Linked DNA regions of Aureispira sp. CCB-E. The protein of the gene in region 1 interacts with the protein of each later gene in a pairwise test. Links are inferred from orthologs where the notes say so. Each region holds a gene or a part of one and is shown on either strand. Other genes may lie near its edges. The genes, in order: gyrA and gyrB.

Region 1 (16,383 bases):
TATTTCCTCCAGAATATCCTAGTATCCCTGCACTTGCTCCTATACTATAATAGAGCTTTTTTTTACTGGAAAAATGAATGCCAATCAAGCTGTAAAGAGAATTCCAAGGACTTCCTTCCAACTTGAAAAGAGAAAAATGCAATCGGGATGCTTCAGACTGAAAGCTGTGGTGCATGTACCCGAATGTTAAGCCGATTCTCCATGGAGAAGATGGCATTGGTGTAAAACTACCTAACAATTCTACGTGTCCTCCGATGTCTGCTGCGGAGCGATCATCACTAATATTGGTTAGTAGACGATATTTGCCTAGAGGAATTGATATCCCTCCTCGTACTCGCAGATCAAATTTAGCTTGAAATGTTTTGCCGTTGTCAATTCCATCTAACTGGGCTGTTGCTATTGTAGAATTGAGCGATAGGATAAGTATAATAAGATACATCATAGTGCCAAATTAAGATGAGTAGCCTTGGTAAGGCTTGCCAAAGGGGCTTATAGAAAGATAGGGATTTTTGTTAAATTCTAGGTTCCTTTTTTGTGGTATTAATATTTAATTAAAAATAATATTGCATAGAACGGTCTAGTTTATAAAGTTGCAGGATTCGAATTCTTCTATTTTTGTAAACTCAAGGGAGCTCCTAATTCTTGTTTTTGAGGTGATATATAAATGGTTTAAACGTTTATTTTGCTTCATCTGCGAATTGCTCACTGTTGGGGCTTTTGACGAGCTAAAAAAGCATAAAAATGAAGCGAAAGAACAAGTTTTACATGTTTGTTATTAAAAAATATATAAATAGATGTTTTTCAAGTTTTTAGGTGTTATTTATTTCTTTTTTTTATTAGGAAAATACTACTCGTTTTTGTACCTTTGCAAGGTTGATTTCAATTAGACCCATCGTGAATGGGGTACCAAAAAAAATAAACAAAAAAAAGTATGGATTCAACCCAAAAAATAATACCAATTAATATTGAAGAGGAAATGAAATCCGCATACATTGATTATTCAATGTCGGTGATTGTTTCTAGAGCATTGCCTGATGTTAGAGATGGTTTAAAGCCTGTTCATCGCAGGGTGCTGTATGGAATGTCTCAACTAGGCTTAACCTATTCTAAAGGACATAAAAAATCAGCTCGTATCGTCGGGGAGGTCTTGGGTAAATACCACCCACATGGGGACTCGTCAGTTTATGATACAATGGTAAGAATGGCGCAACCATGGTCTTTGCGTTATCCTTTAGTTAATGGGCAGGGGAACTTTGGTTCTATTGATGGTGATAGCCCTGCTGCTATGCGTTATACGGAAGCAAAACTAGAGCGAATTAGTAATGATTTACTCGCTGACTTAGGTAAAAATACCGTAGATTTTCAAGATAACTTTGATGATACGATCAAGGAGCCTACTGTATTACCAACTAAGATTCCTAACCTATTGGTCAATGGTGCCTCTGGGATTGCCGTGGGGATGGCTACTAATATGTTGCCCCATAATCTGACAGAAGTTGTTAATGGTATCCTTGCTTATGTTGATAATCAAGATATTACTATTGAAGAATTGATTGAACATGTAAAGGGACCTGATTTCCCTACAGGAGGGACAATTTATGGTACTGATGGGGTACATCAAGCCTTGGCAACTGGTCGTGGTCGTGTAGTCGTTCGTGCAAAAACAGAAATAGAGATAACCAAAACTGGAAAGGAACGGATTATTGTTACCGAAATTCCATTTCAAGTTAACAAAGCTAATTTGATCATCAAAATTGCTGAATTGGTCAACTCGAAAAAGATAGAAGGAATTTCTGATCTGAGGGACGAATCGGATCGAAAAGGAATGCGCATCGTTATTGAGCTTAAACGTGATGTTAGTCCAAATGTAGTCTTAAGTAAGTTGTTTAAATATAGTCCTTTGCAAACTTCTTATGGTGTTAATAATATTTGTTTGGTAGATGGTCGCCCAGAATTGCTAAACTTGAAGGACATCATTAGAGAATTTGTCAAGTTTCGCTTAGAAGTAATTCTTAGACGTGCTAAATTTGATAAAGAGAAAGCAGAAAAAAGAGCGCATATTTTACAAGGGCTTTTGGCAGCATTGGATCGTTTAGATGAAATTATTAGCTTGATTCGAGCATCTAAGAATGCAGACGAAGCTAAAGAGGGATTGATGGCTTTCGATTTCACGCCTAAAGGTGATGCTTTGGATAGTTTCTTGGGACAACATCCTTTAAAAGGGAATAAACTCTCGGAAGAACAAGCTAAGGCGATTTTGGATATGCGTTTACAACGTTTAACAGGTCTAGAGAGAGATAAATTGGTTGGTGAATTTGACGAATTAATTGTTCAAATTGCCGACTTAACAGATATTATAGAGAGAGAGCCTCGCCGATATGATATTATCAGAGAAGAACTGACGGAAATCAATGATAAATATGGAGATGCTCGCCGCACGGATATTACTTATGCCGAAGGCGAAATTTCTATAGAGGATATGATCGAGAATGAGCAAGTTGTAGTAACAATTTCTCATTTAGGATATATTAAGCGCACTCCTGTAACTGAATATAGAACTCAAAGCCGAGGTGGAGTTGGCGCTAACGCTGCCAAGACAAGGGATAAAGATTTTATAGAGCATATCTTTGTAACAGATACGCATAATTATTTATTGTTATTTACCTCACAAGGACGATGTCACTGGTTAAGAGTCTTTGAAATTCCTAAAGGGGCAAAAGCATCTAAAGGTAGAGCAATTCAGAATTTGCTTCAGCTGCAGCCAAATGATAAAATTAAGGCGTACATCCCTATCAAAGATTTGAAAGATGAAGAGTTCTTAAAATCTCATAATCTTATCTTTGCAACGAAGAAAGGTATTGTTAAAAAAACGGACGTTACGGCTTATTCTAGACCTAGAACCAATGGTGTAAATGCTTTGACGATCCGTGAAGATGATGAATTGATTGAGGTTAAATTGACTGATGGTACCAATCACATTATTCTAGCAACTCGAGAAGGTAAAGCGATTCGATTCCACGAGCAAGACGTTCGAGAAATGGGGCGTACAGCTACGGGGGTGAAAGGTATTAAATTAGGTACATTCAAGGATAATGTTGTAGTTGGGATGGTTTGCGTAGCTGAAGATGGTGAAAAAACAATCTTGGTAGTTTCTGAGAATGGTATTGGCAAACGTACGGTTTTAGACGAGTATCGCCCACAGACTCGAGGAGGAAAAGGTGTTAAAACAATTAATGTTACTGCTAAAACAGGTAACTTGATTGCCATAAAAGCAACCACCGATAACGACGATATGGTAATTATCAATAAATCAGGAATTACTATTCGCTTGGCTGTGAAGAATGTTCCAACTACTGGTAGAGCAACTCAAGGGGTCAAATTAATTGACTTAAGAAAGGATGCAATCGCTGATGTAGGATTGATTATAGATGGGCAATTGGAGCAAGAAGATGAGGAAAATGAAGAAGGAACAGAGTTAAACGAAAATTCTACAGATGAGAATGCAAGTGACTCTTCAGAAAATGACAACTCGGAAGAAGTTTAATTTTGCAATACCGATGTAAAATAAATTCTATGGGCAGCTTGATTTTTTCAAGCTGCTTTTTATTTTCAATATCTATTATTTGTTGATAGATGACATACGCCAAAGTGCGATTTTACCGCATCTATAGAATTTGATTACTTGTAGGTGAATGCATTTGCGACGGGTCTACTTGGTTTTGTAATTTCACCTAAAAAAGCTTTAATCGCAGTTTTTTACAGTTGTTTTGGTACTCTTCTCTTTTATTTGTTAATGTGGTTTGTGTTTTAAGATAATATTAACAAAATTTAAGTTTATATAATTGATAATTAAACACTTATAGACTACTGTCGGCTTAAACAAGTTAATTTATTTTTTTAGTAAAAGAACAAAATAGGGGGGAAGTGTTAAAAAAAATGAATTGAAAAAAAAAATGGCAAGGTATTTTCCTATTTTTGCATTAGAATATAATGGCAAAAGTAAAAGAGCCATAAAAATTATTTTCTAGATAAAAATAAAATATGATAATGAAGAAATTTTTCTTAGGCTTTCTAGCAATAGCAAGTGCCACAACTATTAATGCTCAGAATCCCAGAACGTCAATGGTAAATGCTTCGATGAGTTTGGAAATGTATGATACAGACCCAACAAAAATAGAGGAGTTGAAAAAGGCGAAAGAAGATATTGATTATGCAGCAGCACACGAAACAACGGCTGGTGATCCTAAAGTGTGGAGATACAGAGGAAAAATCTATAATCGTATTGCTTTTAACGCCAAATTAAAGGCGGACAACAAAAATGCTGGTGTTCTAGCATTAGAATCTTTTTCAAAAGCTTGGGATCTTGAAGCAGAAAAGCTAAAAACTAAAGGTAAAGATATTTCTAAAATTCCTGGAAAATCAGATTTTCAATCAGGTTTTGAAGGGGCGTGCCGTGCTTTGTACAATGGTGGAGCAGATGCTTATAACGCAGAAGATTATCAATTGGCTTACGAATCTTTTACAGGAATTCTAACAATTCGCCCTAAAACTGCTAAGGGATTAGCTAAAAAGCCCGTAAGCTTAGTTACTGCTAGCAAAATTGATATGGAAAAAGAAGCTGCTAGGTTAGGAGGAATGTCTGCTATTCAACTAGGCAAACCTAAAGAAGCAGAATTTTTGTTATTGCCACTTCTTGAAGGTAAAAAAATTGACGAAAAATTAATTCCTACTACTTACAGCATGTTGGCAGGAGCTTGGCAAAAAGCAGGAGATAACAAGAAAGCTAAAGAAGTTTTGTCTAAAGCTAGAAAAGAGTATCCTACCAATCAAAGCTTACTGATTGCTGAAATCAATATCGCTTTGTCTGAAGGAAAACTACAAGAATTGGAAGGGAAGTTGAAGCAAGCAGTTGAAGGTGACAAAGAGAATGTTGAGCTGCATTTCGTGCTTGGGAACGTTTATGATGGCATTTTTAGAGAAAAATTGGAGGCTGGAGACGCTGAAATGGCGAAAGATTTCTTTGACAAAGCTGTCTCTTGGTATAAAAAAGCAGCAGAAATAGACCCTAAGCATTTTAACTCTTCTTATAGCTTAGGAGCACTTCATGTAAATTACTCAAATTCATTCGCAAAAGCAATGAACGAAATTACAAATATGAAGGACCCTAAATTTAAAGAATATCAAGCTCGTTATAATGAGTTGTTGGATTTAGGCTTAGCACATTTGCAAACTGCTGAAGAGATTAACCCCGATGATTTGGGTGTTGCTATAGCTCTGAAGGAAGTTTATAGCCGCAAGGATGATGAAGCTAATTACCTTAAATACAAAGCAAAAGTTGAAAAATTGAAAAAATAAAATTGAAAAGATTTTCAATTTCTGAAAGCAAATTTGGACTCTCCAAGTTTGCTTTTTTTATTGTACTCTTCTCGTCTTGCGGGCAGTCTTTTTATTAGAAAACAAGGAAAAAGGGGATGTTGGGTGCAATAAACGAAACTTCTATTTAACATAATATAAATTATAGGCAAAAAATGGAAACAAGTAAATATCTATATCCTACAACAGTTCTTGACATAAATATAGGAGCAAACGCTTTAGAGTATGTCAAATTAAAACTCGCTCAATGATAGTTAAGTATTACGATTTTTTAGTTGGGGTTCCTGGAGAGAATCCTAAAGAATGGAAACTTCAAAATTTAAAACTTGCAGCTGTAAGCCCTGAAATGGCTGTCTATACAAAGCAATTTTTAAGGATTGGCACAAGTCCTAAACGAAATAGAAAATACCATTTGGGCAAAGATGATGACAACAAATTGAGTCTCGCTTATATGTCTATTAGAAAAATCATTGAATACGATTTGGCAGCGACCAACGGCAATACTAGATACACCTTTAAAAAAGTAAATGAATATCAGATAGATAAAAGCTTGAAAATTATTTAAAAAACAATTAAAAATACATATAAGTAATTGACAATCAATATTAATCACAAAATTTAAAAACGATGGAATACGCTATTTTAAGCCCTGAATTTCAGGCAACACTACCAAAAAAATCAACTGTTGTTGGTGCAAAAGTTTACAATGATGGAGAAGAACAAAAAATAATTATTGCAATCCAAGAAGGCGCAAACAAAGTTGTAAAGATAATTGATACAATAGATGCCGCTTTTGATGCTGCTTTAGAATTGGTATACAAAGGAACTCCTGTTTATAAGAAGATAAGAGCCTTTTTTGATGATATATTTAACCATTTACCGACTTATATTGAAAAAGATGACATTAGGTATCAATTAACTCTTTTTCCCGCCAGAGGTAAAGAGGAAGATATAGCTGCTTATTTAGCTATTTGGTCGAAAGAAGGACGATTTTTAAAAGAGCCTAAAGCTCTATTTATCTCTCCTGCTAGAACGATGTTCAAAGCAAAAGACCAATTACATGAAGTCTTAGAAAGCGAAGGAATTTTATAGGCTTGATGTATGTGTAACAAGAGCCGAAATATCAATAAAAAAGAGGTTGCCACGTCAAGAAATGACGGCGGCAACCTTTCGGCACTTGATAAGTTAGATACATCAGTCCATTTTTCCCCTGACTATTATGGTAGCAAAGCAAATAGAGACGGGTTCTTAAAAGTTAACTACAGAATTAAAAACTTAGATATTGTTTCCGCTCTCAAAACTACTACCCTAGCAAATGATCCTGCAATAGAAAAAGTGTGCAAAGGTTTATCATGTTGTTCCACAATGTCTATTGTAGAAGTCCACAAAGGGAATAATACGGCATCCATACACAAAACATCACACAAATGTAAAAGAAGGCTTTGCGCTATTTGTGCAAGAATTAGGGCTAATAAATATAGAACTCGCTTTATAAATGCCTATCAAGACCCTGAAAACAGACATTTATTCAAAGGGAAGTATTTCTATTTCTTCACACTTTCTCTAAAACACAACACAACAACAGTCAGAACTGGGGTGTATTTGGATGAATTTAAAAAGAACATGAGAAAATTAAGGCGTTCCAAACTATGGGAGTTTTACTTTCCTTATTCTAAAAATGAACCTGAAAGCGGGTACGCTCAAAGTTATGAATTGACCTTAACAGAAAATGGCTACAACATACACAGCCATATATTAATGTGTTGCCCTCCTATGAAAAGGAGTTTTAAGCATATAGAGAAAGATTTTCAAGAAAAATGGCTAGAAATTACAGGAGATTCTAAAGGTTTTAGGATAGATAAACGCAAAATTTCAAAAGAAGATTTAGAAGATGCGATGCACGGGAACGACAATCCCAAGTTTGTAAAAATCATTGCTGAGACTTTTAAATATACTGTTAAGGTTGGAAATCCTAAACGCTTGAAAGATACTGAAAATGCAGAACGTTTGGCAAATTGGATAGTACACACTAAAGGTAAAAATCTAATAACAGCCAACGGCTTTTTTAAGGGAATGCAGCTCTTTGGGCAAAGTTCTAAATACGATAATGAAGCACCTGAAACCGAAGAGAAATATTATGATAAGAACTATAAATACTACTTAGGGAAAACGGCTCACCTAAAGTTTAATTACTCTGTAACGAAGAACTACACCACAAAAGTAAGGCAGCACATTTTGCATTTTGTTGCACTTACGGGCATGAGTTATGATTTTATTGACATAACGGATCATGTCGAAGATTTTGACCGCTTTATGGGAATGACGCTCGAAGACAAGGACTATATATTTTTAGTTGATTTGTTTGTCAATGTTGGTGGCTTTGAGCAACAAAGAGAGTATCACAATAACTCTATAAATGATTGTTCTAAGCAACTTCTTTTGTGGCAAAATCATAGGACAGAAATAGAATCCCCTCCCAATCAATTCAGTTAGACAATTTATTTAAATAAAAATGGATAGCGGAGACGATCCAAGTACTAACCGCTATCCACAAAACAAAATTAAAGATGGAAAATACTAAAAAATTAATGGAATCAATTTCAAAACACGCAAGTATTATTCTTTTGTGCTTTGCTCTCCTCTCCTTCTCAATTTTAATTATCATTAAAGCAGAATATTATTATACAAATTATGCTGTGAGGTTTGATCACAATTTTGCTTGGGTTATTGGTGCATCAATGGCACTTGTTGTTGAAGGAGTAAGATTTGCACTCATGTTGAGTAGCGCAGAAGATATACGAATGGGAAAAAAATGGAGTTTTGTTTTAGGCTTATCTGCTAGTATTGGTTTGCTTGCTTATGAATGGGGTGTTTGCCAAAAAATAGGTGTCTATTGGTCAACAGATGATGCCATTTTTACAAACTCATTTAGGCTTTTAGCTTTGTTAGGAATGGTGCTAGAATTAAGACTTTGTTTGTTGGTTCGTGGAAGCGTTGCGAATGGTGGAAATGATACCACAAAAAACGAAACAATGAAAGAACAAAATCAAGATGAAAACATGGGAAAGCAGAACCGCACCAAGAGCAGCCAAGAAAATGCAAATGGTGCGAAAAGACCATAGAACACAGAAGAAAAAATGCACTTTTTTGTAACCCAAAATGTAGGAATAAATACTTTAGAAAAGGTCAAAAAATGCAACGAATAAGTAATTGATAATAAAATAACTTAACTGGTTTTTGTGTGTCTTAAAAAAATGCACAAAAACCGCTTTTTTGCTTATTACTTATTGATAGTCAAGCTAATAAAATATTAACAAAAACTTGATTGCAACGTTTAAAATGTATTATATTTGAAAACAAACGACCTTTTTATAAGAAAAAAATAAACGTTTTATTTCTTGTAAAAAGCGTTGCATTTTATCAAAAAACAATGAGTGAAATATGTATAATTTAAGCTTGGTTGTACCTGTAAAATTAAGCGACCAATTAGGGCGTTTTGAAGTGAATATTCCTGATGGTAAATATTTAAAATCTGCTTCTATTTCTTTAGTGAAATATGGCAGTTCTAACTGTGATGTTCACCTTCAATGTCAGCTAGGAAATACAACCAAAGAAACGCCTATTATTTCTCTGTGTTATGGCAAAGAACATAGAACCAATCCAGAGGGATACAAAGATAAAATTTCAGGTAAAGTTTTTGCTTTTGGTGCCACGGCTTTAAATGCTTATAAGTTTGGTTTTGCTTGCTTAATCGAGGAAAAAAGCAATAAGACCGAAACAGAAGAAGCAGAAGAAAAAGAGGACTAATTTAGGGGCTTTTTGGGAGTTGGGCTTGGGAGCCTAATTCCCTTTTTACTTTATAAATTCTAAAATTATGTTTAAAAATATATTAGCCTTCTTGGGTGCTGTTGCTGTTTTTAAAGGTTTCGTTTCTGCGGCTGCACAACAATTCATTAATAACATTTCTATCATCCCCCTTAAAATTAAACTGGATTGGTCTAAACTTAATGGAGGAAGCGATAAGTTGGGGGTTGAGTTTCCTGTTTTGTTAACAAACAATAATCCTTTTACTATCTCTATGGATTCTTTAGAAGGAGAAGTTTGGTATGGTCAACGACTTTTAGATGATAAAGGGAATGTAGTTCCTAATTCAGGTTTAAAGCTGTCCAATGTTTTTGTTACTGCAATGCAGGCTATAGATTCAGGGGAAACAGGGCATTTGAAATTTCAATTCGAGGTAGATATAAGTGACACGTTAGAAGATGCTTATTTGTTGGCTACTAATGGTCAAGTTCCTATTACTACAACGCTTTGGATTTATGGCTACTTAAATTTATTTGGAGATAATTTAAGGGGCGGTGTACGCTTTCCAATAGCCCAACCTATTAACATAATAGATTTTTTATAGTATGATTCGTACAGAAATGATTCCAGAGCCTAGTGGAAAAATAATCACATGGTTTTATGGTGATGGTACAACAGAGGATATTATGTATGTGATTGAACAAGTTGACCAAATGGAAATTAGAAAAGGCTTTGAGGAGTTCTCCAAGCAATTTGCTATTTCTTATGAAGGGTTGTATCACTTGTGGGATTTTGTACGCAATAAAATTACTTACAGAGCAGATTCTGAAAACCCTTTTTTGGTTCAAGATGTAAAAGACCCTTATTCCCTTTGGGCATTGGGTGTTGGGGATTGTAAATCCAAAACCATTTTTGTCAATGCCGTTTTGCGTTGTTTGGGAGTACCACACCTTATTCGATACTCTTCTTATGACAATGTAAATTATACTCATGTATATACTGTTGCTTTCCTCAATGGGCGAAAAATAATTATAGATTCTGTTTATGATTATTTCGATAAAGAAGAATATTATAAAAAAGTTAAAGATGTTGATAATATGAATGGAACAACGATTAGAAGTATTCATGGTATTCATAAGAATAGTACTCCTATAGATGCCTGTAAGCGGTTAGAGGAATTAAGGCAAAGAAAGGAATACGTACCTGAGCAAGCCCCCATAGCATTTAATAAACTATCAGAGGGAATTGCAGCGTTAAAGATATTAGAACGCCGTTTTGTTATCCTTAACGCTATGAGCGATGAAAAGGGATTAGTAGAAAAAGGTTTGGGGATGATTCAACAAGCAATTAGCAAAGGAGTTGTGCCAACTGGAACAATAGACAATAGTTTGCAAGGGCTTGCTTTAATGATTAATAAGTTCTTAAATCAAGGCAATGTAAAAGCAATTAATGAGGGTGTTAATGTTCAAAAATTTAGAGTGTCTTACCAAAAGGCAATCAATGAATTAAAAAATGGTGGTATAGGTTCCTTTCCTGAACAAAAATGTATTTGGGATGATTGGAATTATCAATATGATGCCAATTTACCAAATGATTTTGTGGGTAATAACCTAAATACTGCTTTGTCTCCCTTTGTTCCTTCTTCTGGGTCCATTGCAACAATGGATAGTCAAAAATATAGAATGTTTTATTTTTATGGATTAAATTCTATGTTTCGTGCAAAGTTTAGTCAGGTGGCAAACGATATTGAAAGCCTTCATAGAACTTTGATTAATGACGGCTTAATACAAGAAGCTATCCAACATTTAGGGCATTGGGATAATATAAGCTTTCCAAATCAAAGCAGTAAAAACGCTTACTATGATTTTATGAAATTAGAAATGCCTGTTATGTCTAATTATGTAAATTCAATTTTTAGAGCAGATAAGAAAAGTACTTTGAGTGGAGGAACTGTTTCTTCTGCTGTTTTTTATCCTTTTATAGATGATTTGGTAAGTGTTTCAGGAATGACATTAAACGACTTACCTGCAACCGTTTTAACTAAAAAAGTTTTTCAGGATCAGTTCTTGGCTTCTTGTAATTTATTTAGCGGTGTTTCTAGTCAAAATATTAGAATGTTGGCTGAAAATTGTTGCCTTTTCGACAATGGAGAATTACCCAATGTAACAATTAATAAACTCACCAAAATATACAACCCAAGTATACAAGAACCTATAACGGCAACTGTTGCAGCTATCGCTGCCGCAATAGTTGGGATTGTTGCGGCTGTTGGGGCAGCAATGGCTTCTGTCGAAAAAGCAAAAACAGAAAGTTCAAAAATAGATAGTTTCGCAGCTACTACAGCTAATTTTCAAAGTCCGACTAATTCAGTCATGCCTGACAATTTAGATTGGTTACCTCAAGTAAACCCACCTAATCAAAATAACAATAACAGCAACAGTAATAACAATAATAACAATAATACTAATGATAAAGGGGGGTTCCCTGTGTTGCCTGTTGCTGTTGCTGCTGGGGCTGGGCTTTTGTGGGTGAACAGTAAAAAGAAAAAACAATAATTTTTTAATCAAATATTTTTATCCAATGGCTAAACGCAAAACGGGCGACAAGCCCAAACCGCCAAAAGGATGTAAGCTTAATAAGCAACATTCAAGTAAAAAAGCAGCAGAAGCTGAACAAAAAAGATTGCATAATGCAGGGAGAAATTCTCGCATTATAACAAGAAAACCAAAAGGAAAAGTAGTCTATTATACAACCGATTGCGGCAAGAAAAAATAACAAGAACCAATCATTAAAATAGAACTTATTTCTAATTATTAAAATCATAAATTCTTATTTATATGTGTGATTGTGAAACTGAAATTTATGGCATTTATGGGATAGATTCCTATGAAATGGAAGGATTTAAAGCTATAAATTTTGAACAAATTTTAGGTGTTACTACTGGTTATGTTGTAACGTCTGCTGTCGATGCAAAAATAAAAGCTTATGCAGCTAACAAAACGGGCTACATGAAGCATTTGCAAAATACTTATGTTCGTTCAGGGGCGTATGCAGGAGCTGGTTTCCTTGCGAATGCTTTTTTAAAAATGCCTTTTGTAAAAGATATGGGGAAAGGTGCAATAGTGTATGGAGCCAAAGAAGCAATTGCTAAAATGATGCCTGTGCTAGGGATTGGCAATCCTAATAGTACGGTTACTATTGGAAACCCCAACACAACATTAAGAATAGAGCAGCCTGCCAAAACTCCAAGGGATCGCAGCTTACATTTAATGACCAATATGGAAGATCCTAGAATTTCAGATGCTAGACTAACGGGTGTTGTCTTTAAAAATGAAGCGGCTGCTAAAACTGACAATGAAAGCAAAGTATTAATCAATCACTAAGCTTTGACTAAACCCAAAGAATCTAATTTTTTAATCAAAAACTTATTCACTTTTAATTTATAGTTTATGACTGATATTATTAATGTAAATAGCTTTAATGATCGTGCTGACTTGATGCACAAACGATTGATGAATTTTTTGACAAGGTTGCAAAAAGAATACAAAGCTTCAGGGAAAAATGATGTTGATATTTTGTCTTTGCCTGTGGAAATGAAAACTATTAGAAAGTTTAAAAAGATCACTAGTGGCAACCCTTCTTTGTCTTTTGAATTAGGAAACAGAAACCAACAAAACGGAGAAACATTCTTAGATAATTCTGATGCTTTTATGCCTTTTGATGTTGCTTTTGGTTTTGTAAAAGCTAAACCTATTGTTCTAGATGGTGCTGCTAGTCCTATTACTAATAATCAAATTCTTACTTATCCCGACAAGTCTATTTTTATAGATCAAACAGATGCTAATTCTGTAATTGAGTGGCAAGCTCTATTGTCTTACTATTGGGGAACGTGGGAGCTTTCTGTTAACAAAAAGACTATTATTAGCGAGCTGCACGGAGAACGTTTGTTAAAAGTGGCACAGATGCAACAACAGGACGATGCAATTACACCATATTATCAAAACGGTAAATATGCACCTTTGTATAATACTCCTTTGTTAGATGGTAATAAAACCATTACTTGGGATTTTAGACCTGCTGACAATGCCGATACAAATAATGCAGGGGGTGCTGATGGTGAAGAAAATTATGGTGTATTTGATACCGTTGGTTTTGTGGTTAAAGATTTGGCTACTGCTTTGAGTGCCTTAAATACGGCTTTTTACTGGGTAAAGTAGAAAATCGTTAAACGCTGCCTTTTTATTTTAATGCCTTTTTCTGTTGTAACAAAAATGATATGAATATTTCTGAAAATGTAAATGTATTTGGTTGGGCCACTAAGATTATTACTTTAGAAGCAAAGCAAAATAAGGAACTATATAGACTTTCTGACCAACAACGGTTGGGGCTTCCTGATGGTTCTATGGTGTTGGGATTTATGATTAGAGCCAACAACGGAGCTACAACAGAAAAATCTATTAACAACCGTCCTTTAGTTGATATAAGCGTTTTAAGAGCTTGTTATTTAAACTTAAAAGGACGTGGAGACACTACTATTTTAGCAGATGCTAATTTGAATAACTTCTACAGATCAGAGGACAACAATGTCAATTATCAACCTTTCATAGAACCAATATCCGTTGATTTGATCAGTTGGGGGAAAACATACATTCGAGTAGCAGGGGAAACTGCAAGAAGTTTGATAACAGGGAATGAAGATATAGAAATCATTGTTTTGTATAAAACCGATGCTACGTATAAAATACCACCACCAACTCAAACTTACCTCAATGGATTAAGTGTTTATGCTTACAAACACAATACCATACAAATTGACCTAAGCACTAATAAAACTAGATTCCCACTAACCCAAGATGGTAAAAGTGGCATTGATGTTAATAATGTAATTTTTGGCTTTCGTTTTCAAGGATATAACTATCAAACTCCTGATAGTAAAACGCAACCTAGTGACGCATTAAAAGGAAGTGCTTTTTTTACACTCCAAATAGGCAGGGAAAATGTTTTAGAGAAATTCCCCCTTAATCAATTGTACCCTTTTAATTTAATGCAAATGGCATTCTTTCCCATAGAGCCACTTTTAGCAGGGGCTATTGATTGGCAAAGCAGTGAGTTTTTTATAAGCGATCAAAGCGCACTAAAAGAGGACACAGCAATTTTATTGCAGGTGTTTTATTATGAACCCAAAAAGGATTAATCATTATGGAGGTTGACGCTATTTTAAAAGAAAATTTAATTAGTTGGTTGGGAAATAACCAAGGCAAAGACGGGAAAATTTGCGTGTATTGGAAAATGTTTCAAGTGCGCTCTATGAGTTCGCAGCCTGTGAAGTCAACTCCTTGTATTGGTTATAACTTGAATACAGATTCTTTGGATGATAGTATAGAAATGCTTATTCAAAGTTTAGAGGTACTAACGCACGTCCGCTTTGTTTGTGTTCGCTTTATGCGTGAAACGAATGACAACAGTTATTTAACGCACCACATTGTCAATCCTTTTTGGAATAAGGAAATTAGTTTGAATGCCAATCCTAGTATTAACGGCATAGGAGCAACAACCAATGTTATTGGCATGAATGGGCAATATTTAGAAGCAATCAACACCATACACCAACAAAAGGAAGAAATCACAGCATCCAAATTTGATGCTAAGTTTGCGGCTTTAGAAACGAATCTAAAGCACCAAAACGAAATCAAGGAATTAAAAGACGAAATTTCAGGCTTAAAGAGTGCTAAAAGCAATTTTATAGGAGAAGTATTCAACGAACTAAAAGAGCCTATTGCGGGGCTTTTTGCTGCCTTTGCTACTAAAATAGTGGCATCTGTTAACGAACCATCTATTGAACCACAAAAACAAGAACCACAGCAAGAGGCTAGTTCTAGTAATCGTCAATTTGACCCCATTATCAATAATATTAAAAATTACCCTCACTATGCAGCCTTACTTGCTGAAATTGCTGTCTTAGCTAAGTTAGACCCTCATGTTTTGCACGAACATAGAAAAGCTATTAATCAAGCGGCCGCAATGGCACAACAAAATGCACAAGCCAATGGAAATACCTAATTCTAGTACACAAGTTATGTCTGATGAATATACGGACAAGGATAAAAAACAGTACACCATAGGTTGTTCTTTATTGATAGAAATTGAAAATAAAGGAACTCAAAATTTACGATATACTTCTTCTAATGGTAGTGGAACAATTGAACCTAATTCCATACCACATAAATTTATTGGCCATCCTCTTTGCCCTTTAAAAGGAACTATATTTTTTGATTATAGCCTTTTTAAAGAGGGAGATACCATTTTAATAAAAATTAGAAACAGCGTTATAAATTATGGAGAATAAGACAATACTATCACTCGCAGCCGTTACCGCTGTTGGCGTGGCTTTATTAGCTTCAAAAAAAGAAGATAAGCCTGATTATACGACTATTACAACAGAAGAAACAGAGCCGAACAAGGGAGACTTTACGATGGCAAATGATAACAACAACGGTAATAGTCCAATGTCTATTGCCAATGTAAAAGCAGCCTTAGAGCCTAAAGTGTCTAAACGGGAAGATTGGGCAAATAAGTATAGTTTGTATCTGAATCAAAACGGTGGGGATATTAGTTTAGCAATGGCTTTGATTTGGCAAGATTGGGTAAATAGTCCTTTCTTTGATTTATTTCCTAATATTAAGGCATTGTTCTTTAATCTAGCAACTTATATTCCTGATAGAACAAAGGGGATTAGTAAAGAAGATAGCATAGGAACGGGAACAAACACTATTAAATGGAACGATGCGCCTATATACGAAGATTTGTATTGTGTTTGGGATTGTGGTGATTATTGGACTTGTGCAGATTGGAGGGCATGGCATCGAGCTTTAGAACAACATTTTGGAGATACTTATAAAGCTAATGATATTTGGATGGCGGCATGGCAAGACCCACAAAACCAATGTGCTATTTTGGCTTCTGTTTGGTGTCCTGACACAGACGGTTGTAGGTATGATTGTGATTTTGTAGAATATTTTTATTCTAAGGGCATTACTATAGGTAATGTATTATCCAATGTTTATTGTGATGTAAGTAGTGTTGTATTGGATATAGTGCAAACTACTTCTAATGTATCCAGTGCGGTTTCTAATATTTCAGAAGGTGTTAAAGAAACCTCTACTTTGTTTAAAACAGCTTTGCCTATTTTAGGCGGTATTACTGCTG
Region 2 (16,076 bases), 1.4 Mb from region 1 along the record:
GATGTTTTCATAGTTATTGGTTTTGTATTTTAAATAATAGTAGCTAGGTGCAGCTATTGCGTAGTACTTTGCGAGCGTTGCACAGTTGAGAATCAAAAAATAGTGCAAAATGCCACAAAATGGCAATTTACGGTTTATAAATCATTGAGCTTAATACAAAATGATTGCCAATCTAAAAGTATTTAATAGAACGATGTTATTGGGTAGGAATGATTTAGTTGTGTTAAAACATAAAAAAAACTACTAAATCTCTAAAGAAACCTAGTAGTTGGATGTTATTATAGTGTGTGGTATAATAATACCTACAATATAGATAAAAAAGTTAATTTAGCCCCAAACTCTCTCTTTAATTTTGTTTTTTGGACATAAAAATGAAAACTATGCAAAAAATAACAAACATTCCAACATTAGAACAGATACAAGCAGCACACAAAGCAATAATGCCCTATGTCCATTATACACCAGTATTGACCAACTCTAGTATTAATGAGATGATAGGGGCGTCGCTTTATTTTAAGTGTGAAAATTTTCAAAAAATTGGTGCATTTAAAATGCGTGGGGCAACTTGTGCAGCATTAGCCTTAGATGAAGAGGAAAAAAAGAGTGGTATTGCAACACATTCTTCAGGAAATCACGCACAGGCTGTTGCTTTGACAGCACAGCTACACGGGCTTAAATCGTATGTGGTTATGCCAGCAACAGCACCCACAATCAAAAAGAATGCAACAAGAGGGTATGGGGCAAATGTAACCATTTGTGAGCCGACCATAGAGAGTAGGCAAAATACTTTGAGCAAAATCATAGTCGAAACAGGAGCAACATTTATTCCCTCTTACGATCATTATAATGTAATTGCAGGGCAAGCAACGGTTGCTAAAGAATTGATCGAAACTATAGAGGCTTTGGATGTGGTTATGGCACCTGTAGGAGGTGGTGGATTGATGAGTGGAACGGCATTGAGTACACATTATCTATTGCCTAATGCACAAGTTATCGGCGCAGAGCCAGAGGTAGTTGATGACGCTTATCAGTCTTTTCAATCAGGGACAAAACAAAAACATACAGGGGCTTCTTCTGTTGCGGATGGTTTGTTGACGAATATAAGCGACCGAACATTTGAAATTATCAAAAAATACGTAACGGACATTATTACAGTAAGTGAAGAAGAGATTGTGGCAGCAATGCGACTAATTTGGGAGCGTATGAAAATTATTGTAGAACCTTCTTCTTCGGTTCCTTTGGCTGCAATTTTGAAACAAAAAGAACGTTTTAAAGGGAAGAGGATTGGAGTTATTTTAACAGGTGGTAATGTAGATGTCAATCAATTGCCTTTTTAAGTGTATAGACAGAAGAAGTGATTACTTAATACTATATTGTTTTTATGAGGAATTATCTGCGGTTTTTTGTGCTTATCGGAATTGCTTTGGTATTGGTGGCTTGCCCAATCAAAAATGAGCGGTTGCCAAAATTTGCACTCCCTATTGAATTACCAGTAATGCCAAGTTCTATCGTTCAAATTCCTTTGGTTTTAAAATCGAAGGACTTGAAGCAAGCATTTTATCAGCACTTCCCCAACCCTGTATTAGAAGGAAAAACCGAGGAGTTGAAGTTGCAGTTGTCAGGGCGAAAAAAAGAGACCGATAAGAATTTTTTAGACAAACTAGCAAGTCCTTTGTTGAAATGGGTAGACAAAACATTTTATGTTTCTTCTAAATTAGCGTATGCGCTCGATTTGTCAAAATATGATTTTTGGTTTGAAGGCGATCAATTTTATGCAGATGTATTGTTAGATGCTAGAACGACCATGCAGCTTAGAAATGAAGCCAAAATTTTGAATGAAAACATTCGATTAAACGGCGATTTGAATTGCCCAATGCAAGTGCGTGTGGTATTAAATGGCAAAATTGAATTGACTAAAGAGGCAAGTATTAACATCCTCTTGAATGACGATGATGCAAAAATAAAATTTCAAAAGGTTTGTTCCTCTAAGGCAATTCAAAACATAGATTTTCCTGAGTTGTTACGTCCCATTGTAGAACCAGTGAAAAGGCGGATTAGCAAGACAATTAATAAAATTATCACACAGCAACTACAACGCCTATTAAATCATGATCAAACAGGGAGCTATTTGAGTTTTAAAGAAAAAATTGACGCTGCTGCTTGGCAACTGGGCAAACCCTATGAACTTACGCAAGGCATTTGGTTGGTGCCCAAAGTAGAACAAGTATTTGTATCGCCTGTATATGGTGTAGGATTGGGCGTAGAAAATCGCCTGGAATTCTGCATTGGGGTAAAAGCAAAACCTGTTGTCACTTTGGCAGAAAAAGCCCCTAATGTAATGATTCCTAAGGAAGTAAATTTTGCTGTAAATCGTTATCCTTCAGGGACTGTGGTTTGTGTGAATGGAAGTGTGCCTTTGACGTATGCTGCTAAAGAAGCACAAATATTTTTAAAAAACTATGTCGATCAGAATTATGCGCAACATGGCTATACGATTGGAAACGTTTCAATTTATCCTAATGGCAATAGAGCGGCTATTGCCATAGAGGTTTTGAAAGCTAAAAACAACCAATTGAAAGCGACTCTTTATCTTTCTGGTGTTCCAAAGTATGATACCTCCACACAAGAAGTGTATTTAAGTGATTTAAAATTCACAACCCAATCTAAAAATATACTACTTCAAGTAGGAGAGTGGTTGATGCACCCTAAAATTATGAAACACCTCAAAGAAAACCTTCGGTTTGGTATTTCAAGTGAATTAAAAAGGTTGCAAAAAGAATTAAATTACTTTCAGATAGAGGAACATATGGGAACCTTAACAGGTCGTTTCCCTACTTTGGATGTGCAAGAAATTTTTATTAGCGAGCATTACTTTGAAGTGTATTTACAAGCAGAAGGAGCTTTAGATTTTAAGATTAAATGGCAATAGGTTGGGAGTAAAAAAACGTTGGTTTTTGTCAAGAAAAATACAAAAACCAACGTTGGGAAGAGTGGCATCAATAAACTCCATTAAGCCATAGGATATTCCAATTCTTCCAAATGTAAAAAATCAATCATGACGGCCAATTTTTTACTGTATTTATCTCTATGATTAAAACCGCAATCTTGTAAGCCTTTGATAAAACTAGGCAAGTCGTCAATTGCAATTTCTTTTAAGGGAGCATAACGCTCCATGTTGAACATATTGATATAGTAATCAAAACATTCGTCTAGAGATGAAAAATCTCTGTAACCTGCTTTCCCATTTTTATAAATGCGTATGCCCAAGTGATTGTTCTTTTTTTGTGCATAAGCACTACGACCATAACCTGTTTCTAAACAAGCAATAGCAATAGTTATAGGAGCTGGAATCGATTGCTCTTTTTGAGCCTTGATGGCATAAGGATAAATTTTCTCAACATATTCCCTAGCATGATCAATTGTAATGACAGAGAAATCAGGAATAAATTCCTCGATAGGCTCTGGTGCTAAATTTTCTTCTACTCCAGAAGCAGGGATAGCTTCTGTGTGTTGTGTGTGTGTTGCCACACAAATCGCCAATGCTGCAAATAGATGCTTCATAACGGAAAAAGTACGGTAACATTACCCAAAAGGTTTCTGAAAAGAAAAAATGTTTATGTACTTGATTTACCTTAGTATGTTTCTTTGTTCCGAGCTTGTAAAGCATTGATTTGAAATCAAATTCAATTGCTTTAAGGTAAATATAGTTGTATTTTTAGTTAACAAAACTACAAGCTTTGTCTGTAAAAGACCGTTTTTACTTTTAGCAATAATTATGCCTTTTGTGTAAGTTGTTGATTTGTAGTTGTTTGTGTTTGTTTTGTGTCTTCCTTGTAACAAAAGAATAGAAGTTATTGATTTGTTAAGAAAACCTTATTTTATAAGGTAAAAGAAAGAGAATCGAAATTTTTATTTGTTTGGGAAAAATCTATTTTTTGACAAATGGATGGTTCTATTCTGACAGATTGGGTTCTAATTTGGAACAAAAGTCTCAAAATGAGTTTTTTTATCTCCATCTGACAGGCATTGGATAGGCAACGTATAATCATCAATAGTACCACTTGCTAAGGCACTTGTTTTGATCGTTATCGTGCTAAAAAGAAGCATTACCTTGTGTCAATACTGTGTGGTAAAATAAAAAAATCTACAACCACATGATGCGATCCATAGTAGGAGCCCCGCTAAGTATGATTGTTGGTAAGTTTCTTATGGAAAAATAATCCGTTTTTTATTATGAAAATGAGAATATATAGCTGTTTAAGTTTGTTTGTGACAGTTCTTTTTTTTGGAAATTCGTGTCAAACTAAGAGAGAGGGTAAAGTTTATAGAGTAGAAGAACGATTAGTAAGAGATACTGTTTATTTGTCAATGCCAAGGAGAGACTGGCAAAAAGATTTTGGTTTGAGTCACAATCCTAATGAAGATACAATTTTGGGAAATCCAGCGAGTATGTATCTAAATAATGTTCATTGTTCAGGATTAGCAAAGGCTTTTTATTATGGGCAATACAAACCAACCGATGACTTTATAACACCCGAGGTATTAAATTTAGCCTTGACAGAACAAGATAGTTTGAGACCATTTTATCTTTGGTGTTTGAGTAAAACAATTCTTATATCTGATGGTGCACTTGGAGAATATATAGGCTCTCCTGCCAGAGCATTTATAGAGCAGTATCCCAAAGCATTTTTTGAACTGATGGATAAGGAAAACTCGCCCCAATTGTATAACAAATGGGTTAGTGGTATTCGTTATAGCGGTCTGCTTGATTTCTACTATACAGATAAACGCTTTTCCCGTTCGGAAATTCAGCAAATACTAAAAAAAGAGATGCTAAAAAATTGCGTGTCGTGTTCTGCTCAAATAAAGCAAAGAATTAGTCGTTTGACGAAGGATATAGTGGCGGTAGAGTAGCTTGTTGAGGAGACGAATAAACTCAAATTTTTTTAATTTGTTCTTCTTTGAGTTGTCCTTGTTTTTGGGGGATAAAAAAAGCAAAATAAGCCTTATTTTTGTGCTGAAAAATATTATCTAATTTAGGGATTTTTTTGTATCTTTGTAGTTATGGAAAACGATAAATTAAATGAAGAGGAAACAGCTCAAAATAATAGTCAATATGGGGCAAACAATATTACTGCCCTTGAAGGATTAGAAGCTGTACGCTTGCGTCCCGGAATGTATATAGGGAGCACCGATGAAAAAGGGTTGCATCACCTTGTTTACGAGGTTTTGGACAACTCAATTGATGAGCATTTAGCAGGTCACTGTAGCCACATTCAAGTTATTATCAATGATGACAATTCTATAACTGTCAAAGATAATGGTCGTGGTATCCCAACAGGTATGCACCAAAAGCTCCAAAAATCAGCCTTGGAGGTCGTTATGACTGTACTTCATGCTGGAGGTAAGTTTGACAAACAAACTTATCAGGTTTCTGGTGGTTTGCATGGGGTAGGTGTCTCCTGTGTTAATGCCTTGTCTATAATGCTTCGTGCAGAAGTGCATAGAGAAAACAAAATTTTTACACAAACGTATTCTAGAGGAGTACCTCAATCGCCTGTAGATATTATTGGTGATACCGATATTACAGGAACTATCATTACATTTAAGCCCGATTCAGAAATCTTTTCGGAATTGGAGTATAGTTATGAAACACTGGCCAAACGATTGCGAGAATTGGCTTACTTGAACAAAGGCTTGCATTTGACCCTTCAAGATTTGCGTACACCAGACGAAAAAGGAGAATTTCCTACTGAGACCTTCTTTTCGGAAGGTGGTTTGTTGGAATTTGTGCAACATATAGACAAGCAAAGCGGTCGTGAAGTATTGGTCGATGTTCCCGTTCATGTTCGAGGAGAACAGGATAACGTACAAGTAGAGGTAGCGTTTCAATACAATCGTTCTTACCGTGAAACATTGCGTTCTTATGTCAATAATATTAATACGATAGAAGGTGGAACACACGTCAATGGGTTTCGTCGTGCCGTTTCTCATGTATTAAAGAAATATGGAGAGGCAAAAGAACTTTTCTCTAAGGCAAAAGTAAAAATATCTAGCGAAGATTTTAGAGAAGGTCTAACGGCTGTTGTTGCTGTAAAAGTTCCTGAACCACAATTTAAAGGTCAAACAAAAGGTGAATTAGGAAACTCTGAAGTAACCTCAATTGTTTCGGCTTGTGTACGTAATGCGTTGGAAATTTTCTTAGAAGAAAATCCGAATGCTGCCAAAATGTTGATGGATAAAGTTATTCTAGCAGCAAAAGCTCGTAGTGCCGCAAGCAAAGCACGCGAAATGGTGCAGCGCAAAAATGTTTTGACAGGCTCTGGGCTTCCTGGTAAGTTGGCTGATTGTTCCTCTAAAGATCCTGAAAGATCGGAAATATACTTAGTAGAGGGAGACTCGGCGGGAGGTACTGCCAAACAAGGTCGTGATCGTGAATTTCAAGCCATTTTGCCTTTGAGAGGTAAAATTCTAAATGTAGAAAAGGCATTGGAATATAAAATCTATGAGAACGAAGAGATCAAAAATATGTTTACAGCACTTGGCGTTCGTATCGAAGAAAAAGATGGTGAGCGTGTGTTGAACATTGAAAAATTACGTTATCACAAGATTATTATTATGTGTGATGCGGACGTAGATGGAAGTCATATCGTTACCTTAATTTTAACGTTCTTCTTCCGTTATATGCGTCCATTAATCGAAAAAGGGTATATTTATATTGCAGCACCACCATTGTATCAGGTTAAAAAAGGAAAACGTTCTATCTATTGTTGGAACGATGCGGATCGTGATCAAGCAGTTGTTTCTTTGGGAGGTGATAATTCGAGTGTAAATATTCAACGTTATAAAGGTCTTGGAGAAATGAACGCAGAGCAGTTGTGGGAAACAACCATGGATCCTGTTTCTCGTACATTGCGCCAAGCTACTATTGAGGATTTTGAATCTGCTGATGCTGTATTCTCTATGCTCATGGGAGATGAGGTTCCGCCTCGCCGGGCATTTATTGAAGCCAATGCCAAATATGCTAATGTGAATGTTTAAAAAATATCAGAAGCTGCTTGTATCAATTCAAGCAGCTTTTTTTTTATATTGAATTAAGAATAGTGATTACCTATGGTGCTACTTCGTGGATCGTTGATTCATCGTTTGTTGCTACTACGTGCTGCTTCGTGAGATCGCCAGTTTAGTTATCAATGCTGTTAACTATTGTTAGAAAGAAATCGACTAATTTATAAAACAATCCAATTATGCACGCAGGAAGACAATATTCCCTTTTACATACCTTGTTTTGGACTAGTAAATACATTCTTATTTTTGCAATTTGGTCTACTATTGTAGTGCTTCTTTATTCTACTTTAGAAATAAAATGGATTGGAATACCTTGGCTACCGATAGCTTTAGTTGGAACAGCAATTGCTTTTTATTTAGGGTTTAAAAATAATTCGGCATATGATCGCTTGTGGGAAGCTCGAAAAATATGGGGCGGAATTGTTAACTCTAGTCGAACATTAGGAGTCATGGCACGTGATTTTGTAACCAATGAATATGCCAATGAACGCCTCTCTCAAACCGAATTACAAAAAATACACCGTCGCTTAATCTACCGACATATTGCTTGGTTGTATGCCTTGACGTTTCAATTAAGAGAGCCCAAGCCTTGGGAGCACAACAATAAAAAATCAGCCCAAAATAGAATGTCTTTTGATACGGATCCTAAGCCAGAACGGTACGATTATCTCAAACAATTTATTAGTACAGAAGATTTTGCCTACATCAGTTCCAAGACAAACCGAGCTGTTCAATTGTTGAGTTTGCAATCTAAAGATTTAAAAGAGTTGAAATCCAAAGGGTTGATTGATAATTTTAGGCACATGGAAATGAAAGGATTAATTGAAAAACTCTATGCTTTACAAGGAAAGTGCGAGCGAATTAAAAATTATCCTTTCCCTCGCCAATACGCTTCTGTGAATGTCTTTTTTGTTTGGTTGTTTAGTTTCTTGTTGCCCTTTGCAATGGTTCATGAATTTAGCCAAACAGGTGGTTGTTTTATTTGGTTGACTGTTCCTTTGTGTGTCGTTGTTTCGTGGGTTTTTCATACGATGGAGGTTATTGGTGACTTTAGCGAAAATCCATTCGAGGGCTTGTTTAATGACGTACCAATGACTTCTTTATCTAGAACGATTGAAATAGATTTGAGAGAAATGCTAGATGAAACGGATCTTCCTGTACCTATTAAGCCTGTGACTAAGTTTAAAATTTTGTTGTAACCTTACTCTAGATCGTTAGTCCCTGTGGTTGTGAGTTCGCATAGCTCGATTCGCTATTACTACATGGTTTCAATGGAGTTTGTCTAGAGCCTTTTTAATAGTTATAATCATGAATGGAATAGCCAAGGTAGGCGATGTATATGCTTTATGGAATGAAGTGTTGCAATTATGGACGTTAATACAAGTGATACAAGAGAATGAAAAGGGCAATATAGCTCTTTTAGATTTAGAAAATACCTTTGATGAAATCCCGACGGCTACCAATTTGGTTGATTTGAAACCTTTGATAATTAATCATCATAATTGGAAAGGAGAATATAGTTGTCGATATATTGGCACCAAAAGAGTACCCAAGCGGATTATATACATCGGCAATAATACTCCTATTTTAGATTTAGAGATTAGAAGTTATTCCATAGGTTGGCCCAAAAATGTATTACAAGTGATACTACAACATCAGTGGAATCAGTTGCCTAAATCGCTGCGAGTTGCTTATAAAACGGCGAAAGCATCTAAGGAGACTGTGGAGGTAGGAGGACGCTCAAGACGTATTGATTCAACAACAATTTATATAGAACCAGAAGATGAAATACTTCTTACCGAGCTTCAAAAAATGCCTGCATTGACAGATATTTATTATAGGGGGACAAGCAATGAGTTAATTCCTTTGGTAGAAAAAAATCCGTTAATATCTACCTTAGAATGGAAAGAACATCGACAAAAAGTAGTGGACATTAGTAGAACAAATATTAGGAAATTAGAATTGGATGTTACGTTTCTCGAAGAGCTTATATTGAATGCATCTATTCGTTCGGTGTCTTTTATAGGAGATTTAGAGCAATTAAACAAGTTGAAAATTCATCATCCTTTGGGGGGAAAGTTTTTAGAAGTGGATATGTATCTTCTTAAGTCAAATATTGAACTGCCAAATTTGAATTTGCCCAATCTAGAAGAAATACGTTTGGTGGTCAATCAAATAGACATTAAACAGTTGGTAAGTTTTTATCCTAATCTTCGGACTATAGCTATTTGGGGAAATCCTGGAATCATTCACCACTTCAATTATTTTGGAAAATTTAAGCACCTAGAACATCTACAACTAAATGATTTGTTTGGTTTTGGTAAGCAAGATTTTCCTGCTCCAGAAATGCTGCCTCATCTAGAGTTTTTATGGTTGACTAGTATTCCTAAAGAGGCGGGAACGTATGCAAAAAAGCATTTTAAAGAAGTTTCTTCTTTGAGTGTAACCAAATTACGTAATGAAAAATGGTTGGCAGAAAATTTAAACAACCCTTTTCGAAGTTGGGATGGTAGAGAAGGCATCTCTACTGCCAATGCCAAGAAAGCATTCAAAGCTTTTAAGGTACTTAATTCTGGTATTGAAAAACAGTCGGACAAAGAAACTATAGTAGTGTTGTTTTCCAACTTTATTGATGTTTTTAATAAGATGGATACTCAAGGAGTGATAGATACGATGGCTCGAGAGGAAATTTATGAGGTTTATATGGAGTTGGCTAAAAAGTCATCTATCAATGAACAAGAGCTATTTGAAATTTTTGAAAAAAATAGGGATTTTTAAAATAATCAATAGTTCGTTGAAACCACGAAGTAGCAGCGCACCCAGCTTGCTGGCTCATGACCGCAGGGAGTAACTAAGCTAACTACTAAATAATAGAACTCTAAGACATTTCTTTTAAAACATAGTGTTGTTGTTGGCAGATGTTGGGGGAACCTGCTGAATAGCATCCCAGTGTTCAATAATTTTTCCTTGTTCGTCAAACCTAAAAAAGTCCATTGTTACGTATTCTTTGTTTGCATCTGACCAAACTTGATGAGTATGCAAGGCTACCAAGTCTCCTTCTGCAATAGCTCGAACAAACTCAATAGATTTGCGAGGATAATTTTTTGCTAAATCTTCGAAATAGGCAATAAACGCTTCTTTGCCATCTCCAACGGAAGGGTTATGTTGAATATATTGTGCTCCAACATATAGCTCGGTAGCTTTTTGGGGATTACCCTCATAGGCCATTTTATAAAATTCAATGGCATTTTTTTTATTATCTTGTCTGCTCATATTTTCAATTTATTTTTATAATGCTCTCAACACATTTATAACTAAAGAGGTTCAAAAAAACATTATTTAAGTAGGACTTTTAGGTCTCTGTCTTAAGCTTGTTACAAAAAAGAAGATCATTAAATACACCAATTAATCCATTGTTTGGGGTATAAACGACCAAACTAGAAGACGACTTTTTTTATTGCCTTGCCCCATGGAAATCGTATTGGTATATGCTACACCTACTTTTTTTAATAGTTTATAGGTAGGCTTAAGATGCGCTTCTTTAGAAACTAAGGTTGTAAACCAACGCACAGAACTGGCAACGCTTTTGCTTTGTGTTATCATTTGCTTTAGAAATTGCAATTCTCCTCCTTTGCACCACAATTCGTGCTGTTGACCACCAAAATTCAAAGTTGGTTCTATCACATTTTTTTTGCCTAAGTTCTTCAGTTTTCTGAGGGCTTCCATTTTGGCTTCTTCCGCAGAGGCATGAAAAGGTGGGTTACAAATAGATAGGGTAAAGTTATCTTTGGCTGTGATAATGCCTTTAAAAATGTGTTCGCTATGCTCTTGCCAACGAAGTTCTATGTTAGATCGTAGTGTCTTATTATTGAGAACAATAGCATGTGCATTTTGGAGAGAAGCTTTATTGATATCTACTCCAACAAAAGACCAAGCGTATTCTTTTACTCCAATAATTGGATAAATACAGTTGGCACCAACTCCAATATCCAATACACGAATTTTTTTTCCTTTGGGGATAAGACCATCATTTTCCTTGGCTAATAGATCGGCAATATGGTGTATATAATCGGCACGACCAGGAATAGGAGGGCAAAGGTAGTGGTCTGGGATATCCCAGTTTTGTATGGCATAGTAATAACTCAGCAAGGTTTTATTAAGCATTTTTACCGCAATGGGATCAAAAAAATCAATGGATTGTTGCCCTTGTTTGTTTTTAATGATAAATGCTTGCAATTTGGGATTGTGTTTTAATAATTCATTAAAATCATATTGCCCTTTGTGCTTGTTGCGAGGATGTAAACCTGATTTATGTTTTTGATTAGCCATTGATTTAATTGTAATGCTTTAAAGGTAAAGGGTGGAATAGCTGGTCGTTACTAGTTGTAGTTTTTTAGATCGATAATGTAGGTTGTAAAAAAACTAAAAAATAAGCGGACTATTAATAACTAAGGTATAATTTATTTAAATTATTAATTGATGTAAAAAAGTTACATTTGTAAAAAAAATAAAACAATGACGAATACAGAATTCATACTTCTTAACTTAAAAGAAATTCGGAGACGAAGCATTAAACTATGGGAAGGACTTCCAAGAGAACGTTATTTTTGGAAGCCAGATAAAGAAGCCATGACAGCCATCGAAATGATTCGACATGTTTTGGGAGCAGATCATGGGTGGAATATTATTATTAACCAAGGAGATATGTCGAGTTATATTTCTCCTTGGGAAAATCGACCGTTTGTAAGTTTGCAGGATGAACTTGAATTTGCAAAACCGTATCGCCAGCAATTTTTAGAAAGTATTCGCCAATTTTCAGCAGATGATTTAGCCAACAAAGAAATTACGCATCCAGGTAATGGTAAAGTAAGATTATTAGGAGATTATTTGCTTCGGATTGGCTACCATGAATCTGTCCATGCTGGACAATTTATTTCTTATTTAAGAATGATGCAAGTTGAGAGACCATTTATTTGGGATTAGTAGGAATGAATATTATTCAGTGCTTGAAAGGAGAGTTTACAGCCACTTAGAATACGATTTAAAAATTACAATAATCCTCAACAGAATTTAATTGAGCCCATCGAGCAGACAGTAGTTTGGCATAATCAATATAAAATAGACCATAAGAACCTAAGCTAAAACCGTCGTTTGCCTCAATTAAAATTGTTTCTCCTTGTTTGGTCACTCCTACATCAAAAGCATAGCCATTAGGTGCATTTTCATATGCTTTAGGAATTGCTTCTACAACGTTATAATCAAAATGCTTCCGCCAGTTGCCCTTATAAGGTCGAACTCCGACAATTTTATTATAACGAACAAAGCATCGCCATTCGGTTTCAATTTCTAAAGCACCCGATACCCAAACAGGCACATCAAACGTCCTGTCTCCACAGCCAATTAAATCATTGGTTCCATGAACTACACGCCCAGTAAATTTTTTAGCAAAACCTTTGGGTTTTACAAATTGTCCCCACTCCGAAGGGGTAGAAGCGATGGTATTAATCGTAGATTCTTTGAGAGGACGTTTTAAGAAATGACGCAAAGAAGGGGGATAATCTAATGGTTCAGGAGGAACAATCCCATGACGCTCCAAAGCTTGGTAAACAACCCCAATGCCTGCTACTACTATTGCTTCTTGCTCTAAATTCTCAATTTCTTTTATAGATTCAAAATGAACAATTTCAAATCCCATTCTGCGAAACCCTTCACAGGCAATGTAACAGTTGATATTTAAAGGTTGATTGGTATCTCGATGTTGAATATACGCTTTCATAGTGGTCGTTGTTAAGAGAATACACTGCTCATTAAAAGCTATTGTTTTAACGTAGTACTTAGCTGCACTGCTACTTCGTGGTAGCTCCCAGCGGTCGTGAGAGCGCAAGCTTAGTTTTTTAGCTTTTTTGTAAAAAACTAAAAAAGCATCTTTGCATCAGTTTGATTACCAGTTCTTTAAGGAATCAAGTAGCGAAAATGTATTCTATTGATAATCAAACTGATGCGATTTTCCCACGAATTAATGTAACGAGCAGCGCAATTTTTTTCAAAAAGTATTAAGATTTAAACTCTGAAATAACTTCAATTTTGCCAACAATATTAGCATTCAAGTCATCCATCAACTCAGCAGGAATCCACAACTCGTTGTGTTGATGGGCGCCTACATTTTGGATTTCAAATTGCTGCAAAAATGAATTCTTAACCTCAAAACGAGTCACATACCCAATACCATATTGTTTTACGTTCCAATCTTTTGTAATCTGAGTAGCGTAAGCTTCATTCATAACTGGATAGAAGAACGGCTGTTCTGGTTTTCGAGGAGGAAAACCACGGTGGTCAAGCTCTTGAATCAAGAATAGTTCTTTGTCATTGACAGGACGATACAAGGTTGTAGTTAGTTTTTTCATGTGTTGGTTAGTTTTGAAATTAAAATAAATAGTAGTTAACGGTGTTGTTATCATCTGATGAGTGAAACATCAATAGAGCAACACCGCTAACTATTGCTAAAAAGGAATCTACTTTTAATAGCTGTTAATACAATAAGTTAATAGAAAGAGTTCCACATCGACTTTTTTTTGTCAAAAATTGTATGGTACAAGTTGTGATAACTTATTCTAAAAAATGTCATCCAAAACAGCTATTAAGCGCTCCAATTCTTCAAAGGTATTGTAATGAGCCATGCTAACACGAACCACACCTCCTTGACGATCTAAATCTAAGGCTTTGGTAATGCCATTTGCATAAAAGTTGCCTGTTTTGATACCAATATTGTTTGCTGCGACTTTGGCATCAATTTCAGGACTATTTATTCCTTCTACCACAAAGGCAATGGTACAAACACGAACATCTTTATCAGCTGTTGTTTCTCCTATGATACGTACCTTATCTTTGGTCGCCAAAAAGTTTAGTAGATGTTGAGCTAATGCTTCTTCGTGAGCATCAAACAAATCATAGGCGAATTGCATTTGAGTTCTAATCGGTTCGTTCGCATTCATGCCGTGGTGTTGTGCAACTGCTTGCAAGTATTCAGAAATTCCATTCAAGGCGTAAGTTAACTCATAATTAGGACCGCCAGGTTGAAATTTGTACGGCAAATCATCGTTGGGTACAATTGAGTGATTGATGCCTGGAAGTCGCAACAAATGTTCTTCTTTGCCATACAAAACACCAATATGAGGACCAAAAACTTTGTAAATGCTATAAACATAAAAGTCAGCATCTATATCTTGTACATCTGGCAAGCGATGTGGGGCATAAGCAACACCGTCTACAAAAGCAAGTGCTCCTTGACGGTGGATATACGCATTGATTTCTTTGGCGGGATGAATCGTTCCAAAAATATTGGAAACATGACAGTAGGCAACTAATTTTGTTTTTGCTGACATTAGTTGTTTTAAATCTTCCAATTCTAATTGAAAGGTTTCTGTATTAAACTCCCAAGTTTTGATAACAATACCCTGCTCTGCAAGACTTTGCCAAGGGCTAATATTGGCTTGATGGTCTGCATTGGTAATAATAATTTCGTCTCCTGCTTGTAATGTTTTGCCAATGACAATAGAAAACAAACGAATGAGAGCAGTCGAAGAACTTCCTATGACTGCTTCGTGAGGAAATTTAGCGTTTAAGGTTTGTGCAATCTGAGCCGTACCACTGTTTACCCGTTCTCTGGCTTGAGTAGAGATGCTATAAGTTCCTCCAAGTTGGACATCTGAGGTCATATAATACGCTGTAATTTTATCCATGACCCTTTTTAGAGTTTGGGAACCACCAGCATTATCAAAAAAAACATAATCTTCTCTTAAAGAGGGATATTCGTTGCGAATAAAATCTAAGTCAAGTTTCATTATAATTGAGTGTTAAGAAATGCATAGAATAGATATTTAGCAATAAATTGTTCTTTATTTTTGGGTAGTAGTTAGCTTAGTTACTCCCTGCGGTCATGAACCAGCAAGTTTTTTAGCTCGCTACGCTCGTGAGATCGCAAGCTTAGTTACCAAAAAGATAAAAAAGTACATTTATTTAACCGCAAGATTTTGGTCGTATAATAAAACATGTGAAATATACTTGTTAAATGACGTTTCCACAAACTATTGCAAAAGATAATAACCACATTTTAGGTAAGCCCCTTCAGGAAAAGAAATGGGATGGTCCAAATCATGGTAGGTCTTTTCTTGAATTTTGAAGCGTTTCCCACTAGCTTTTAGGCTCTTTTCAACGGCATCAAAGAAATCAATAGCTTTGATTCTTGCGGTACAAGAAGCCAATACCAATAGACCGCCTTTGGGAACCAATTGACTGCCTAATGTTGCTAGGCGTTTATAACTGTTGATGGCACCAGCAACCTCCGATTCTTTTTTGGCAAAAGAAGGAGGATCAATGACTACAATATCATATTTTTGACCTTGTTGAATCAAATCTTCAAGCCCTTTGAAGGCATCCACGGCTAGAGTGGTGTGTTGACCAGAATGAGGATTTAAAGCCGCATTTTGTTGGGCGACAGTCAATGCTTGGGCACTAATGTCAATACTGACTACTTGGGTGGCGCCTTTGGCTAGTGCATGCACTGAAAAACCTCCAGCATAAGCAAAGACATCAAGCACAGATTTCCCTTTTGATAAGTTTCCAACTTTTAAACGATTGTGTCGATGATCTAAAAAATAGCCTGTTTTGTGACCATGAATTACATTGGCAGAAAAGTTAACACCATGCTCTTTAAATACAACGACCTCATTTTCTAAATCGCCATAGACAACTTGACCATCTTCCAAACCAAAATTATTGGGATTTTGTTGCAACAAACGACTCATACGAAGTACCATTGTTGTACAATTACTGATTTCTAGTAAGATCGGTAGAATATCATTCAAATAGGGAAACCAAATTGATGCATAAAGTTTGACGACAATAACATGTTTATAAACATCAGCAATCAAACTGGGTAAACCATCATTTTCGCCATAAATCAAACGATAACTATTGGTATCTGTAGCCAAGAGTGGTGCCCGTTTTTC

Evidence for each region.
Region 2: the proteins of gyrA (region 1) and gyrB interact in binary tests that used the Escherichia coli proteins (3 or more experiments, as listed by UniProt). The link is inferred for Aureispira sp. CCB-E from one-to-one orthologs.

What each region holds. Positions count from the first base shown.
Region 1 is NZ_CP133671.1:4,073,610-4,089,992, forward strand. The notes cover bases 557-3,744. They hold gyrA (DNA gyrase subunit A), read left to right. Parts: upstream 557-931; coding sequence 932-3,544; downstream 3,545-3,744. Also shown: QP953_RS15775 (hypothetical protein), read right to left, coding at 1-442; QP953_RS15785 (lipopolysaccharide assembly protein LapB), read left to right, coding at 4,048-5,355; QP953_RS15790 (hypothetical protein), read left to right, coding at 5,621-5,938; QP953_RS15795 (hypothetical protein), read left to right, coding at 6,001-6,465; QP953_RS15800 (protein rep), read left to right, coding at 6,475-7,866; QP953_RS15805 (hypothetical protein), read left to right, coding at 7,941-8,495; QP953_RS15810 (hypothetical protein), read left to right, coding at 8,815-9,180; QP953_RS15815 (hypothetical protein), read left to right, coding at 9,248-9,781; QP953_RS15820 (transglutaminase-like domain-containing protein), read left to right, coding at 9,783-11,732; QP953_RS15825 (hypothetical protein), read left to right, coding at 11,758-11,952; QP953_RS15830 (hypothetical protein), read left to right, coding at 12,015-12,560; QP953_RS15835 (hypothetical protein), read left to right, coding at 12,627-13,394; QP953_RS15840 (hypothetical protein), read left to right, coding at 13,454-14,371; QP953_RS15845 (hypothetical protein), read left to right, coding at 14,377-15,237; QP953_RS15850 (hypothetical protein), read left to right, coding at 15,224-15,523; QP953_RS15855 (hypothetical protein), read left to right, coding at 15,513-16,383. UniProt on the Escherichia coli protein: A type II topoisomerase that negatively supercoils closed circular double-stranded (ds) DNA in an ATP-dependent manner to maintain chromosomes in an underwound state.
Region 2 is NZ_CP133671.1:2,681,460-2,697,535, forward strand. The notes cover bases 4,672-7,552. They hold gyrB (DNA topoisomerase (ATP-hydrolyzing) subunit B), read left to right. Parts: upstream 4,672-5,064; coding sequence 5,065-7,041; downstream 7,042-7,552. Other genes in these bases: QP953_RS10175 (hypothetical protein), read left to right, coding at 4,672-4,914; QP953_RS10185 (bestrophin family ion channel), read left to right, coding at 7,248-7,552. Outside these bases: QP953_RS10150 (hypothetical protein), read right to left, coding at 1-11; QP953_RS10155 (threonine/serine dehydratase), read left to right, coding at 381-1,337; QP953_RS10160 (DUF4403 family protein), read left to right, coding at 1,382-2,929; QP953_RS10165 (glucosaminidase domain-containing protein), read right to left, coding at 3,010-3,561; QP953_RS10170 (hypothetical protein), read right to left, coding at 3,973-4,107; more of QP953_RS10175, read left to right, coding at 4,234-4,671; more of QP953_RS10185, read left to right, coding at 7,553-8,267; QP953_RS10190 (hypothetical protein), read left to right, coding at 8,377-9,846; QP953_RS10195 (nuclear transport factor 2 family protein), read right to left, coding at 9,961-10,341; 23S rRNA (adenine(1618)-N(6))-methyltransferase RlmF, read right to left, coding at 10,474-11,397; QP953_RS10205 (DinB family protein), read left to right, coding at 11,584-12,051; QP953_RS10210 (ATP-grasp domain-containing protein), read right to left, coding at 12,110-12,844; QP953_RS10215 (hypothetical protein), read right to left, coding at 13,122-13,472; QP953_RS10220 (cysteine desulfurase-like protein), read right to left, coding at 13,680-14,909; QP953_RS10225 (class I SAM-dependent rRNA methyltransferase), read right to left, coding at 15,153-16,076. UniProt on the Escherichia coli protein: DNA gyrase negatively supercoils closed circular double-stranded DNA in an ATP-dependent manner to maintain chromosomes in an underwound state.